One region of the Sporosarcina sp. OR05 genome, then DNA from elsewhere that is predicted to be linked to it. Evidence: predicted binding sites of a transcription regulator. Region 1 holds the regulator's gene; each other region holds the start of a gene.
The links. Region 1 encodes CtsR, which represses protease genes until heat stress. Its sites were predicted from a motif close to ATGGTCAATAAAGGTCAAACA; they were not measured.
Positions count from the first base shown of each region.

Region 2: NRI27_RS01060 (ATP-dependent Clp protease ATP-binding subunit) is a predicted target of CtsR. The motif match lies at 1,385-1,405, and genes of this name have one in related genera.
Region 3: clpP (ATP-dependent Clp endopeptidase proteolytic subunit ClpP) is a predicted target of CtsR. The motif match lies at 2,806-2,826, and genes of this name have one in related genera.

Region 1 is NZ_JANKJL010000004.1:88,600-94,021, reverse strand. Features, by position in the region: gene mcsB (protein-arginine kinase McsB) at 1-1,004, opposite strand, end outside; gene NRI27_RS08895 (UvrB/UvrC motif-containing protein) at 994-1,557, opposite strand; gene NRI27_RS08890 (CtsR family transcriptional regulator) at 1,587-2,048, opposite strand; gene NRI27_RS08885 (N-acetyltransferase) at 2,658-3,242, shown strand; gene NRI27_RS08880 (hypothetical protein) at 3,547-3,888, opposite strand; gene NRI27_RS08875 (AbgT family transporter) at 4,008-5,422, shown strand, end outside.
Region 2 is NZ_JANKJL010000001.1:235,818-241,239, forward strand. Features, by position in the region: gene NRI27_RS01045 (prolyl oligopeptidase family serine peptidase) at 1-448, shown strand, start outside; gene NRI27_RS01050 (metal-sulfur cluster assembly factor) at 497-805, shown strand; gene rraA (ribonuclease E activity regulator RraA) at 875-1,348, shown strand; gene NRI27_RS01060 (ATP-dependent Clp protease ATP-binding subunit) at 1,463-3,598, shown strand; gene NRI27_RS01065 (DUF2929 family protein) at 3,687-3,872, opposite strand; gene NRI27_RS01070 (beta-ketoacyl-ACP synthase III) at 4,059-4,991, shown strand; gene fabF (beta-ketoacyl-ACP synthase II) at 5,129-5,422, shown strand, end outside.
Region 3 is NZ_JANKJL010000003.1:63,249-68,670, forward strand. Features, by position in the region: gene rapZ (RNase adapter RapZ) at 1-180, shown strand, start outside; gene NRI27_RS07335 (gluconeogenesis factor YvcK family protein) at 186-1,163, shown strand; gene whiA (DNA-binding protein WhiA) at 1,196-2,140, shown strand; gene NRI27_RS07345 (HPr family phosphocarrier protein) at 2,175-2,432, shown strand; tRNA gene NRI27_RS07350 (tRNA-Arg) at 2,529-2,600, opposite strand; gene clpP (ATP-dependent Clp endopeptidase proteolytic subunit ClpP) at 2,907-3,506, shown strand; gene NRI27_RS07360 (hypothetical protein) at 4,048-4,278, opposite strand; gene NRI27_RS07365 (LemA family protein) at 4,414-4,992, shown strand; gene NRI27_RS07370 (TPM domain-containing protein) at 4,989-5,422, shown strand, end outside.

The DNA.
Region 1 (5,422 bases):
CGTTCTTCTGCAGTTAACTCTGCTTTCGCATATTGCTGTAAAAAGCCCGGTTGCATGAAAACCATCAACTCATTCAATATAGACATATCAATGTCTTCGATAATATTTAAATCAATACCGAGACGGACATCCGACAGGCAACGTGCAGCTTCCCCAGATGGTAGTAGTCGAGCGTACGTGATGATGCCGAGTGATCTAAATAATTTGTTTTCCAACGCGACGCGTGACTTGGAGAGCAGTAGTTCCCGCGAACGACGTTCATGGGCAATTAATCGTAATGCCACATTTTTCAAGTCCGCTAAAATCTCTTTCTCCGTTTTCCCTAAAGTCGTCTGATTTGAAACTTGATAAATATTCCCTGGCGCTTCACTGCCTTCACCATAGCTTCCTCTTACAACCATCCCTAGTCGGGTGATTGCAGGAATAATTCGATCGATTTGTTTTGTAATCGTCAAAGCCGGTAAATGCATCATGACGGATGCTCGCATGCCCGTACCCGTATTTGACGGGCAACTCGTCAAGTACCCGAACGCTTCATCAAAAGCGTATGGCAATTGGCCTTCCAAATAATTATCAACTGTATCCGCCTGCTCATAGGCATTTTCAAGTTGGAACCCCGGATAGATACATTGAATTCGGATATGGTCTTCCTCATTCACCATTATGCTAATCGTTTCGTCTTCTGATAAGAGGACTGCACCGTGCCGTTTTGAATCTGTCAGTTGAGGGCTGACAAGATGTTTTTCGACGAGAACTTGTCGATCGAGTAACGGCAGCTCAGACATCTTCATATAGGCATACCCTTTTTCTCCAGAATTAAGCAATGCAGTTGAAACTGCTTCATCGATTTTGTGAGCTTCTTCAGCAGTGAATGCAATTGGGAAGCGATATCCCTTTAAATTTCGAGCTAACCGGATTCTTGTCGACATGACGATATCTGCATGCTCGCCACTCGATTTCATCCAACCGGTAACCGCATCCTCCATGAATTTATCAATTGACATCGCCAACATCACCTCCGTCCGCACATTGCGCCAAGCGAAGTTTCAATGCATTCGCCTCGTCCCTCAATGTGGCCGCATCTTCAAACCGCTCCGCCTCAATCGCTTGTTGCATTTCCATTCGAATTTCCTCTATTTTCTTCTTCAAAGCGAACAATTCATTGAATGAAACAGGAATTTTCCCAACGTGTGTCGTATGGCCATTATGGAGTTTGCTCAAAACACGTGGCAATCGCTCTTTGAACGTCGTATAACAAGTAGGGCATCCAAACTTCCCAACGTCTAAAAACCGTCTAAACGTCAATTGACAATCAGGACACTTTGGCCCCTCCGGTAAGCTATCCCTCGTTTGTTGGAAAGGTTGAACTGAGTCCGTACCGCCAAACCAATGGGAGAGGAACTGTTGAATCGAAAGCGGTTCCTGGTTCGGATCCAAGTGAAACATTTGCGATTGGAATGCGCATTTGTCACACAAATGACGTTCGGTTGTCCCATTCGCATTTTCCTGTGTGAAAATTACGGAAGCCTGCCGTTCTTTACAGTTATCACAATTCATCATCTCACCTCTTCGTCATGCTACGCTTGTCATTTGTATAAGAGTGTCATTAATACCGATTGTAAAACCCGTGCCCGTATGATGTCCCGCTCCGGCAATGGGAAATGGAGCGTATTCCGATCTACAGCCGCTAAGATAATTCTCGCTTCTCGCTCAGAAATAGCTTTCTCCTCGAGCATCCTGAGCACTACATCTTCCGCCATCGTATACGTGACACCTTGATGGATGCTCTCTAAAATATGTTCAATCAATTCTTTGTGCGAGTTTGTTTGAACGCGGTAAATTCGTATATACCCGCCACCACCTCGTTTGGACTCGACAGCATACCCACGTTCTACTGTAAACCGTGTGTTAATGACGTAATTGATTTGGGAAGGAACACATTGAAATTTCTCAGCTACTTCGCTTCGTTTAATCTCAATTGTTCCACTATCTTCTTTTTCGATAATACCCTTCAAATACCCTTCTATAATGTCAGAAATGTTTCGCATATTTTCACCTCTTTCCTCTTGGTGACAAGTCACTGACTTTGACTATCTTTGACTTAATTGTACACGAATAAAACTTGTAAATGCAATTGAAATGCTACCTTCCAGCCATCAAACTCTCTCTTCCATTCAGTCACTATCCCCCAAACTGAGAATTCACAGTCACATTTTGAATGAATACATCATATATTAACAAAGTACTCTTCAACTCTTTTTAGAAACCCCGTAAGAGTTGATGCATACTTTTTTCTTGTTTATAATAGATTTTAGAGGGTAATAAAGTAGTTGAGGATTTTTTTCTGACCTCTTTTTTCCTCGTCACAGAGTTGCGTTCAAGAGGACTGATGAACTGTTGATTGCAAACAATCCCAATTCTTCACCCTGAAGCAATCTGTCCTTTTGAATAGAATTGCGTCTTGATGTATTTACACATAAATTCGAGTGTTCTCGAACAAAACCCTCTACTGATTCACAACATCTAACCGAGGCGTGATTTGGATTTGACAGAACAAAAACCTACAGACACTCTGTCAAATGCACGCAAAACTCTCTTCACGAACCCCAAAACAAAAAGCTCCAGGTACACCCATACCAATGGAGGAGATTTTCAGCATGAACTGGTACGAAAAATTAAGTGAGTATTTCCCGATCGAAGAAATGAAGTCCAAAGAACATATGGACGCCCTATTGAAAGACAAGAAAAACGTCTACATCAAAGAAGAAGGACCGCATCATGTCCTCATGTATGCAGAAACTGAAACATTCATTTTCATCGACTACTTATTTGTCTCCGCTCAATCCCGCGGTGCAGGTCTCGGACGAAAGCTTTTGACATCCTTAAAAGCAAAAGGAAAGCCGATCATTTTAGAAGTGGAACCGGTTGATTACGAAGATACAGACACCGCTAAACGTCTGAAATTTTATGCACGCGAACAATTTCATCACGCGCGACGAATCGGATACAGCAGACGCTCGCTCGCAACCGGCGAACAAACGGAACTCGAAATCCTTTTCTGGTCCCCGACAGACGCCGATGAGGAGACCGTCTACGAAGCGATGAAAACAACATATGAAGAAATCCATACGTATAAGGATGAGACATTTTACGGTGATCAATACGACCCGACCGATAAAGTTTTAGTTTTTGAAAAAGAACGCAAACAAAACATTCTTGAATCCTTTGTAGCAACAAAATAATGAAAAAGCAGCCTCTCCACAGTGAGGCTGCTTTTTCTATGTAGATGAAAATTTCTTCAGTGTTCATAAACGATTAAAACGTTGTTGACGATAGCTGATAGTATATGGGTGTGTTAGGGAAAGAAAATAAAGGAGGAAAAACTTTTTGTTAAAAGCTTTCGATGATTTAAGGAAGCAAAAGGATTTGCGTAGTTTGTAAGTAATCTTCCATGCGGAGAGGATTTTTTTCTACACATGGAAGCTTCATGAATATTCATCTTGTACAAAAAACTGCTCAACTAAAAGGAAGAATTAATGAAATACTTTATATTAAATCCTTATGAAATTTTACAGTTTCAAAGTACATGAACTTCTTCGTTTCTTCTTGATTTTCAGGATGAAGTTCTTTAAACCAATCTGCTTCAAGATCTTCTTCTGCGCATACATCACCTCTCCAAAAAGTAATACCTAATTTTGGAAAAACATACATGAAACCAAATTTGGAATCACTATTTCTAATATAGGGAGAGATAGCATCGAAGTGCTCTATGAGCTTTTCAGCTTTCGTATTAATAACATCAATCCCCTTGTAATTGCAGTAAAAATTAACTCCGCATACTTCCTCAGAACAACGCATATTCCCACAAAACGCCGCATACTTTCTCAAAACGCCACAAAACCATTTTCCACAAAAAAAGTTATTGAATTTCTCAGAATCTATGACATAATGAATGTTATTCTTTAATACGGTACAGTAAAGAAGCACTGTATCTAGGGGGAATGTAAATGGCCGCTACAACCGAAACAAAAAAGAAGGGATTGTTCAACAGATTCCTTGATTTCATTGAGAAGTATGGAAACAAACTACCTGATCCAGTTATGTTATTTGTCTACATCGCGGGTATTATCTTACTTTGTTCGGCAATTTTCGGAGCACTTGGAACGAGTGCGACGAATCCAGGAACGGGCGAAGAGATTAAAGTTGTCAATTTGTTAAATGGTGAAGGGCTCATTATGATTTTGACGAACTTAGTCAAGAATTTTACGAGTTTCCCACCGCTAGGACTCGTTCTCGTCGTCATGTTAGGCGTTGGATTAGCTGAATCGACAGGTTTAATCGGAACGGTCATGAAAACGACGATTTTGAATGCACCTAAAAAGATTATCCTACCGACAATTGTACTTGTCGCAATTTTAGGGAATGCAACAGCAGACGCAGCCATGGTTGTTCTACCTCCTATCGTTGCGATGATTTTCATTGCACTTAGCAGACATCCGATCGCGGGACTTGCTGCAGCATATGCATCTGTCGCAGGCGGTTTTTCAGCTAATCTAATTATTAGTGTACTGGATCCTCTGGTTTATGGATTCACAGAAATTGGCGCACACATTTATGATCCGACCTATTCTGGCAATCCAGGCATGAACTATTACTTTTTAGCCGTTTCTGCATTGCTGCTTGTCCCTGTGGCCGTATTCGTTACAACGAAAATTGTAGAGCCTCGCCTCGGTAAGTATGATGGTGTCACTGAAACATTAGAAGAAGTCACTGCTTTAGAAAAGAAAGGACTTAAATGGGCTGGACTTTCTGTTGCAGTCATCCTCTTGACTGTCTTAGCATTATCTCTTCCGGAAAATGCATTATTGAGACATCCGGAAACCGGTAGCCTGACAACTTCGCCACTAATGGACAGCTTAGTACCAATCATGATGCTAGTTTTCCTTGTACCATCCATTGTTTATGGAAAAATCGTCAAATCCGTCAATAACTCTAAAGATTTTGCAGATCACTTAGCGAAAGCTATGTCTGGTATGGGCATGTATATCGTTATCGCATTTGTCGCAGCACAAATGATTGCGTACTTTAACTGGAGTAACCTCGGTCCAATTGTCGCGATTAAAGGCGCAGAAACCCTTCAAGCACTCGGCTTAAAAGGACTTCCTTTGTTCATCGGATTCATCATCGTGGCTGCACTCATCAATTTCTTAGTTGCAAGTTCGTCTGCAAAGTGGGCAATCCTTGCACCTGTTTTCGTTCCGATGTTCATGATCATGGGCTATAGTCCAGCTTTAACACAAGCTGCTTATCGGATTGGTGATTCCATTACAAATCCGATTACACCAATGCTTGCCTATTTTGCAATCGCGTTAACATTTGCGAAGAAATACGATTCTAAAATCGGAATCGGTACATTCATGAC
Region 2 (5,422 bases), on a different contig from region 1:
AATTGGCATGGGGGGCACTTCCATGGGAGGCATTACGACGCTCGGTTGTTTGACGGCTTATCCGTGGATTGATGTGGCAACAGTCATGATGGGGGCACCCGGTTACGTCGAATTGGCGAAAGCACAAATTGCGCAATTTGAGAGAAGAGGTTTCAAGTTACCTATTTCAGATGAAGACCGTCAATCGTTGCTCGATACATTAGCATTTTTTGATATGACGAAACAACGTGAAAAATTAGCTGGGCGACCTGTATTTTTCTGGCATGGAAAGAATGATACGACGGTGCCTTATGAACCGACGTTTAATTTCTACAATGCCGCTAAAAAAGATTACATCAACCGACCAGAACGGTTCGAATTCATGACCGATTCAGAAGCGGGACATGCTGTTTCTCGAACAGGCATGTTGCGTTCGGTCGATTGGCTCGCAAGTTATTTGAATGAATAGCATAACCTTGCTATGATGAAGGGACAACGAAACGAAAGGGGTATTTGAATGAGCGAGGATATGAAAGGCAGCTTGATGGGTGCTCTTGAAAATGTCATCGACCCTGAATTAGGGATCGATATTGTCAATCTAGGACTTGTTTATGATGCGGAGTTAAACGAAGAAGGTACGGCGATTGTTACGATGACGTTAACTTCAATGGGCTGTCCGATGGGACCGCAAATTGTAGCGAACATTAAACAAGAACTTATGGAGCTTCCTGAAGTAAAAGATGTAGATGTAAATATTGTCTGGAGTCCACCATGGTCCCGTGACAATATGTCCCGCTATGCAAAAATGGCACTTGGCGTGCGCTAATTATACACCGAAGAGACTGTTTGACGATATGTCATGCAGTCTTTTTTTACTAGCTAAGGAGGAAATTCAATGAAAACAACAGACTTGTTTGACCAATACGGTGAAGAATTGACGCTTTGCTCGCTCACGTTTCATTCATTCGGCAAGCAGAAGCGCTTTTTTGGACCAATTGAAACAGTGCGTGTGTTTGAAGATAACGTCCTTGTTAGGGAAACCCTTGAGCAAATGAATGAAGGAACAGTTCTTGTCGTAGACGGTGGAGGTTCTGTTAGATGTGCATTGCTTGGAGACCAATTGGCGCAAATTGCCGAAACACGTAAAGTAGCAGGTATCATCATGAATGGATGTGTGCGTGATACGGCCGAATTAGCAGCACTTGATGTAGGAATCCTGGCAATTGGAAAGAATCCGATTCGTAGTAAAAAGGAAGGGAAAGGCGAGCGGTCAGTTTCTTTGTTTTTTGGTGATGTCAATTGGACGCCCGGGCATTATGTTTATGCGGACGAGGATGGGGTACTCGTATCACCAAGAAAACTTCATTAACGATTTAACGCGTTCAGTACATGCAAAAAACTTTACGTTTTGATCATTTTTGACTATACTATAATTAATCAAAGATAGTCAAAGTCAAACAGTTGAGGTGATAGATGAATGAGAATGGATAGCGTACAAGAAGATCAAAAAACGCCGTTGGAACAATTTGGACGAAATTTAGTGGAAGACGTACGAAAAGGGAAGATGGATCCGGTCATTGGACGGGATGAAGAAATTCGCAATGTCATCCGGATTTTATCTAGAAAAACAAAAAACAACCCTGTCCTTATTGGAGAACCAGGCGTTGGGAAAACAGCAATTGTCGAAGGGCTTGCCCAACGGATTGTAAAAGGTGATGTGCCTGAAGGACTTAAAAATCGCCAAATTTTCGAGTTGGACATGAGCTCGCTCATTGCAGGAGCGAAATACCGTGGTGAATTTGAAGAGCGGTTAAAAGGTGTCCTGAAGCAAGTGAAAGAGAGCGAAGGGGAAATTATTCTCTTCATTGACGAAATCCATACAATTGTCGGCGCGGGTAAAACAGACGGTGCGATGGATGCCGGTAACATGTTAAAACCGATGCTTGCGCGTGGTGAACTGCATTGTATCGGTGCGACGACGCTTGATGAATACCGCATGTATATCGAAAAAGATCCAGCTCTCGAGCGTCGATTCCAACAAGTGCTCGTTCGTGAACCGTCTGTAGAGGATACGATTTCAATTTTACGTGGGTTGAAGGAACGCTTCGAACTCCATCATGGTGTCAGAATTCATGACCGTGCGCTTGTGGCGGCAGCAACATTATCTGACCGTTATTTGACGGAGCGTTTCATGCCGGACAAAGCGATTGACCTAATGGATGAGGCGAGTGCAATGATCCGGACTGAAATCGATTCAATGCCTCAAGAACTAGACTCGGTAACGCGGAGAATCATGCAGCTAGAAATTGAAGAACAAGCATTACGGAAAGAAAAAGATGCGATGAGTCAGACGCGTCTTGCAACATTACGGGATGAATTGCAGGAATTAAAGGATTCATCTGCCGAGATGCGAGAACAATGGGATAAAGAAAAAGAGGCGTTGAACAGTATCCAAACGAAGCGTGAACAACTCGATCGTTATCGTCGGGAGCTTGAAGATGCACAAAATCGTTTTGATTTGAATAAAGCGGCAGAACTCCAATACGGAAAAATTCCTAATTTGGAGAAGGAGTTACAAGAACTTGAAGCTTCTCTCGTCGATCAAGATTCAACCCGATTACTCCGAGAAGAAGTGACGGAAGAGGAAATCGCAACGATTGTCGCGAGATGGACTGGCATTCCTGTGACGAAACTTGTAGAAGGGGAAAGGGAAAAATTGCTTCGACTGCGTGAAACGTTGGAAGAACGTGTCGTTGGGCAAGACGATGCCGTGCAACTTGTAACAGAAGCAGTTTGGCGAGCGCGCGCAGGTATTAAAGACCCGAATAAGCCAATTGGTTCTTTCCTCTTCCTTGGGCCGACGGGAGTAGGGAAAACAGAATTGGCGAAAACGTTAGCGGCGACTCTTTTTGACTCAGAAGATCACTTCATTCGAATTGATATGTCGGAATACATGGAGAAGCATAGTGTGTCCCGTCTAGTCGGTGCACCTCCCGGTTATATCGGATATGAGGAAGGCGGACAGTTGACGGAAGCGGTTCGGCGCAACCCTTATTCCGTTGTGTTGCTCGACGAAATTGAAAAAGCACACCCGGATGTGTCGAACATCCTGCTTCAAATCTTAGACGACGGTCGCATAACCGATTCTCAAGGTAGACTTGTCAATTTTACAAATACCGTCGTTATCATGACATCGAACATCGGATCGACGTATTTACTAGACGGTCAGTTTGACTCGGATGAACATGCCGCAGAAGACTTAGTCATGGCGGAGTTGCGAAGACATTTCAAACCGGAGCTACTAAACCGAATGGATGACATTATCATTTTCCATTCATTATCTGGAGACACGTTCCGTTTGATCGCCGGTAAAATGCTTGATGATTTGGCGAAACGACTCGATTCACAAGATGTTGAGTTGGTGTTCGATGATGCGGTCCTAGATTGGATTGTAGATCAAGGGACCGACGCGGATTTTGGTGCTAGACCATTAAAACGGTTCATCCAACGCCATGTCGAAACGGCTGTGGCTAAAGAAATCATTAAAGGTGACTTGAAAGACGGGCAAAAGTTGATGCTTGAGATGGTCAACGGAGCGTTACAAGTGGAAAAAGTATAATGAAAAATGCTTGGGTAGTCGGTTCAAAGGCTATTCAAGCATTTTTTTGTACAAAAAAACCGCCCTCTGTAAGGACGGTTCCGGTTGCTCAGTAATCTGCTACTTCCTCATCTGACATAGTAGATGTAATAACGAGAATGATTGCTCCAAGAACAACAGAAGCGATGACACCACTCATGAAGTCGAAATGTGGGATTCCAGCGATTGATCCTGCAACATAATTCAACATGGTCACTAAAAGGAAAGACCATACGAAAGCCATAATATATTTCATCAGATTCACCTCGACAATACTTATTCATTAATTATCATACCATAGCCCATACATTCATCAAACAAAATAATGTACACTTTCCACATTCTTTGGCAAAATCGTGTCTGCATATTGAAAAGTATAGGCACATCTTTTATAATTAATACCAGGTACTAATAATAGATGATAAGGAACGGGGTATGTGAAATGAACGCAGGGTTGATAGGTGTCGGGAAGTATGTCCCTTCTCAAATTGTTACGAATAAAGACTTGGAAGCACGTATTGATACGACGGATGAATGGATTCGTACACGTACTGGAATTGAAGAAAGACGCATTGCTGAAGCAGATATGGATACATCAGATATGGCGTACCATGCAGCGGTAAGTGCAATTGAAAACGCAGGTCTTCAGCCTGAAGACATCGGCATGATTTTAGTGGCGACCGTAACAGGTGATCGTCCATTCCCGTCTGTTGCAACGATGATTCAAGAGCGTTTAGGGGCAAGAAATGCGGCCGCGATGGATGTATCTGCAGCTTGTGCAGGGTTCATGTATGGCGTTGTAACAGCGAAACATTTTGTCGAAGCAGGAACGTATAAGCATGTTCTTGTCGTCGGCGTAGAAAAGTTATCCAAAATTACGGATTGGGAAGATCGTAATACAGCAGTGCTATTTGGAGATGGAGCCGGTGCTGCAGTTGTAAGTGAAGTGAGTGAGGGCCGAGGAATCTTATCGTTTGAACTCGGTGCGGATGGTGTAGGCGGCAAATACCTTTACCAAGACAAATACATTCAAATGAATGGTCGTGAAGTGTTTAAATTTGCTGTTCGCCAAATGGGTGAGTCGGCTGTAAGTGTGACGGAAAAGGCCGGATTGACGACTGATGACGTTGATTATTTAATTCCTCACCAAGCAAATATCCGGATTATGGAAGCATCACGTGAGCGTTTAGGCCTGCCTGTTGAGAAAATGTCCAAAACCGTCCATAAATATGGCAACACGTCAGCTGCTTCAATACCTATTTCTTTGGTAGATGATTTAGCAGAAGGTCGCGTTAAAGACGATGACATTATCGTGTTGGTCGGTTTCGGCGGCGGATTGACTTGGGGCGCGCTTTGCATTAAATGGGGAAAATAAGTGAACATTATTATATAATGAATAAGAATTGAAAAGTCATCTAGGTGTACGACTTTAATCTACTTGCTTGTTGAGTAGGCTGAACGGTTAAATTTTGTTATTTAATTACTAGTTTTTAATGAAGGGGAGTTTTGAGTATGGAAAAACGTCGAGTTGTCGTAACGGGAATCGGAGCTGTCTCTCCTGTCGGAAATTCTGCTGAAGCATCTTGGGAAGCGGTCATTAATGGAAAATCTGGAATCGGGCCACTGACAAGACTAGATAGCGAGCAGTTCCCAGTGAAAGTAGCAGCAGAAGTGAAAGACTTTGACATTGAAGAATACTTACCACGGAAAGAAGCGCGAAAAATGGACCGTTTTACGCATTATGCAATGGCGGCATCCATTATGGCGATGAAAGATGCAAATCTTGAATTGGACGAGGAAACTGCT
Region 3 (5,422 bases), on a different contig from region 1:
CTGTTTAAATTCATTATTCCTCAATATAAGAACGAAGGGAAATCCCAAGTTGTCATTGCATTTGGCTGTACAGGAGGACAACATCGTTCCGTTACACTCGCAGAATTTTTCGGTGCTCGGTTCAAGGAAGAGTATAAAACAATTATTACACATCGTGATGTAGAGAAGAGAAAGGGTTGAACGCTATGTTGCAATCCGGGGGAGAGAAAAAAATAGTCGTCTTTGGAGGCGGGACCGGATTGTCCACATTGCTTCGAGGATTGAAAAAGTACCCTGTAGAGTTAACAGCAGTTGTCACTGTGGCGGATGATGGTGGTAGTTCGGGTAGGTTGTTGGATGCGTACGATATTCCACCGCCTGGTGATATTCGTCAAGTGATGGCAGCGCTGTCAGAAGTGGAGCCGTTAATTGAAAAGATGTTTCAATACCGGTTTTCGATTTCGGATGATTTGAAGGGACATTCTCTTGGAAACCTTATGCTTGCTGCATTGACCGACATTACGGGTGATTTTGCCGGTGCGGTTGAAAAGATGGGGCAAGTGCTGAACATTAAAGGGAAAGTATTACCTGCAGCAAACCAAAGAATCACCTTGCATGCGGAGCTCGATGATGGCACAATTGTAACCGGTGAGTCAAAAATACCGGTATACGGACGGAAAATTCAAAAAGTGTATGTATCGCCTCAAGAAGTTGAGCCGCTACCTGAAACGGTGAAAGTGATCGAAGAAGCGGATCTGATTATTTTCGGGCCGGGTAGCTTATATACAAGCATATTACCGACAATACTTGTAAGGGACATACGAGACGCTGTTCTCGCATGCCGCGCGAAAAAGGTCTATATTAATAACTTGACGACGCAAGCAGGAGAGACGTTCGAGTATACAGCCTCCGAGCATGTGAAAGCGTTGTATGAGCATGCTGGAAGCGAATTCATCGATACCGTGCTGTTAAATGACACGGATGTGGAACGTATTTATCCGCATGATGAAGGGGCCGATGTACAACTCCCTGTCGAAAATGATATTGAAGCGTTGAAAGACCTTGTGCCGAACATTGTCGTAAAAGATATTTCAACGATGGTAGATGGCCGAATGATTCATGATGCCCAAAAGGTTGCGTCTTGGGTCATCGGCTATATGGAGCAACCAAACGTTAGCGAGTAGACTTGATTGTCGCCGAGAAAGGGGGGAATGTCATGTCTTTTGCAGCAGAAGTGAAGAAGGAATTGACGCAAATTGAAACGAGTGCTTGTTGTGTGAAAGCTGAAATTGCTGCATTTATTCGCATGAATGGTGCCCTTTCGTTTTCCAACAAACAGTTAAGTTTAGATGTACAGACAGAAAATGCTGCCATTGCGCGGAGGCTCTATTCGAATATTAAAAGGCTATATCCTTATAAAGTGGAGTTGTTAGTCCGGAAGAAAATGCGGTTGAAGAAGAACAATGTGTACATATGCCGTATTCGCGAAGGCGCTAAGCAGTTGCTAGAGGATTTGTATATCCTGACAGGAACGTTTCAGTTTAACAATGAAATCGTCCCGGAGTTAATTAAAAAGAAATGCTGTAAGCGGTCTTATTTGCGCGGAGCGTTTTTGGCTGGCGGGTCGGTGAATAACCCGGAGACATCTTCTTATCATTTGGAGATTTTCTCGTTTTACAAGGAACATAGTGAAGCGCTAGTGGAGCTGATGAATCTGTTCCATTTGAATGCCAAGTCAATTGAGCGGAAGAAAGGGTATATCGCGTATCTGAAGGAAGCGGAGAAGATTTCCGATTTTCTAAGCTTGATGGGTGCGCACGTATCCGTCATGAAGTTCGAGGACGTACGGATTTTGCGGGATATGCGAAACAGTGTGAACCGTCTTGTGAATTGTGAAACGGCCAATTTGAATAAAACAATTGGAGCGGCACAACGCCAAGTTGAAAATATAAAATTCATCCAGAATACGATCGGGTTGGATCAATTACCTGAACGCCTACAAGAGATTGCCCATTTGCGGATCACCCATCAAGACATTACATTAAAAGAGCTTGGTGAAATGGTTTCAGGTGGGACGGTTAGTAAATCTGGGGTCAATCACCGTTTACGGAAAATCGAAGAGATTGCAGAAAATCTGCGTGTTGGTGGCATTTTGAACTGATTGAGAATGTGAAGACGAAAGGAGTCTAGTGCGAATGGCAGAAAAAACAGTAGAAGTGAAAATGAAGACTGGATTGCAAGCAAGACAAGCTGCATTGTTTGTGCAGGAAGCGAATAAATTTACATCTGACGTGTTTCTGAAGAAGGAAGAACGTCAAGTGAACGCGAAGAGTATTATGGGTGTCATGAGTTTGGCGATTGCAAGAGGTTCATCGGTGACGTTAATTGCTGAAGGCAATGATGAAGAGCAAGCGATCGAAACCCTAACTGCACTTGTAGAAAAAGAAAACTAAAAGAAAAAGCCGTTTCGATTGTTGTGAAACGGCTGTTCCTTTGGACAAAAAAACCTGTAAACAGGCAGGGCCATTTACAGGTTTTTTATACGTTTACGCCCTCGGCAGGAATCGAACCCACATCTCAAGAACCGGAATCTTACGTGCTATCCGTTGCACCACGAGGGCATATTATGCGCTACTGCTTGTAGCAGACAAGTCCCATTATACAAATAGCGCGGCTTGATTGCAAGACTTATTTTTTGTGCGGTTGTCTAACATGCGAGTAAGTGGGGAATGTATGAAGTCTAGGCAGAATAAAGTAGGGAGAATCGGTATTGTCGTGCTATGGACGTTTTTACAGTTGTTGACGAGACGATTGCTGAATGCGTAATATTTGACCTTAATTGACCATAGTATGTATGATAGATGTACAGTTGAATAAAAGATTTCAACAGAACGATAATTTCGATCCAGTCAAAAGGAGGAAATAGGATGAATCTCATACCAACAGTTATTGAACAGACAACACGAGGAGAACGCGCTTACGATATTTATTCTCGTTTATTGAAAGACCGTATTATTATGTTAGGGAGCGCAATTGATGACAACGTAGCAAACTCCATCGTTGCACAATTACTATTCTTGGAAGCGGAAGATCCAGAAAAAGACGTATCGATTTACATTAATAGCCCAGGCGGAAGCATTACGGCTGGCATGGCAATTTACGATACGATGCAATTCATCAAGCCGGACATCCAAACGATTTGTATCGGTATGGCGGCTTCAATGGGATCATTCTTATTGACGGCGGGTACGCCAGGAAAGCGTTACGCGTTACCGAATGCCGAAGTGATGATTCACCAACCACTCGGTGGTGCGCAAGGGCAAGCGACAGAAATCGAAATCGCTGCGAAACGCATTTTGTTCCTTCGCGAGAAGTTGAACACAATTCTTTCCGAGCGTACAGGCCAACCGGTTGAAGTCATCGCGAAAGATACGGACCGCGATAATTTCATGACGGCTGAACGTGCGAAGGAATACGGTTTGATCGACCATATTATTACGCGCAGTGACATGAAAGATTTGAAGTAAGGGAATAAGTTAACTTAGGCTGTAGGCATACTTTGTATGTCTGCAGTTTTTTTATGCTTTTTTATGGGAGAGCTGGCGCAGTATGCGGCGAACGGCTGAGTAATGCGGAGTTCTGCCGAGTTATGCGGCGTTTTGAAGAAGTATGCCGCGTTCCGATGAAATATGCGGCGTTTGAAGAAAGCATGCCGCATTTGCAAACTGTTCTTGTTCCATAAACGTGGGTGGTTTCTTTGTGTGATGGATTAAATGAATCGCGCTGAATGGGTTTTGACAAATTAATGGTTTTCGTTTAAGTGACAGTAGAGAGATATGCGGCGTTTTGCTGGATTATGCGGCGAACGGCTAAGTAATGCGGAGTTCTGCCGTGTTATGCGGCAAACGGCTAAGTAATGCGGCGTTTTGAAGAAGTATGCCACGTTCCGATGAAATATGCGGCGTATGAAGGAAGCATGCCGCATTTGCAAACTGTCTTTGCTCCATAAACGTGGGTGGTTTCTTTGTGTGATGGAATAATGAATCGCGCTGAATGGGTTTTGACAGATTAACGGTTCTCATTTAAGGGAAACATCGTGAAAAAGAAGAATCGGTGATAAACGTGGGAGAAACGGTGATAACGTGTGCCGAACCGGTGATAACGACCGAGAACCGGTGATAACGTGCTCCGAATCGGTGATAACACGCCTAGAATCGGTGATAACGGAAATAGGAGCGTTCCAAGTTCATTGACCAAATCGTCTTTGCTAAAAAATACGAAGTATACTGCGTTTGACAACGAAACTTTCCTGGAGAGGGCTGAATCATTGGTTTGAAAAGTGCATTTCTAACATAGGCTTATGGTGGATAAGGACACGTTTAGTAAGCAGGCGATGTAGGGTATGGAACTATGAGTAAATAAGGGAGTGGTTGGATGAAGAAATTACTTGGACCGATTGGCATTATCATTGCAATTGTAGTTGTACTGGGTCTTATTTTCGTGCCGAGTTACAACAAGTTTGTCAATCTGGAGGAGAATGTGGATCAGTCGTATGCGCAAGTGGAGAATCAGTTGCAGCGGAGGTTGGATTTGATTCCAAACTTGGTGAATACGGTGAAAGGATATGCGAGTCATGAGAAGGAAGTGCTGACGCAAATTTCGGAGGCGCGTGCAAAGCTTGCGGGTGCAAGTGGACCGGAAGAGCAGGCGGCTGCGGATTCTGAGTTGTCGAGTGCGTTGAGCCGATTGCTCGTTGTTGTGGAGAATTATCCCGATTTGAAGGCGAATCAGAACTTTACGCAATTGATGGATGAGTTGGCAGGTACGGAAAACCGGATAGCAGTTGCCCGACAAGACTACAATACTGTCGTAGCTGATTACAATAAGCAGACGAAACGTTTCCCAGGTAGACTCGTCGCGTCGATGTTTGGTTTTGATGAGAAGGAATATTTTAAAGCGGATGTAGCTGCGAATGAAGCGCCTGAAGTTGATTTCGGAGATGACAAAGATTGATTCGTCGGACCGTCAGCTTCCTTTTAGCTGCTTGTCTCGTTTTGCTTATTCTTCCACGAGGGACGTTCGCAGCTGACATCCCTCCGTGGAATGCGGCGGATCAATATATCCAAGATCGTGCTGGGATTTTATCGAACGAGCAGAAAGCAGAATTGAATCGGCTCGGTAAACAGTTGGATGAAGGAACGACTGCCGAGCTCGTCGTATTGACGTTGCCGAGTATTGGTGACGAGCCGATTGAACAGTTCGCGGTCGATGCACTACGAGAATACAAACTCGGGAAAGCGGACAAAAATAACGGTGCGTTGCTCGTCGTGACGACTACGCCGAATTCTGAAGATGATCGTCATTTTGAGTTGTCCACGGGTTACGGGTTAGAAGGTGCGTTGCCGGACGGGAAAGTCGGTCGCATCATGGATGAAGTGGCGGT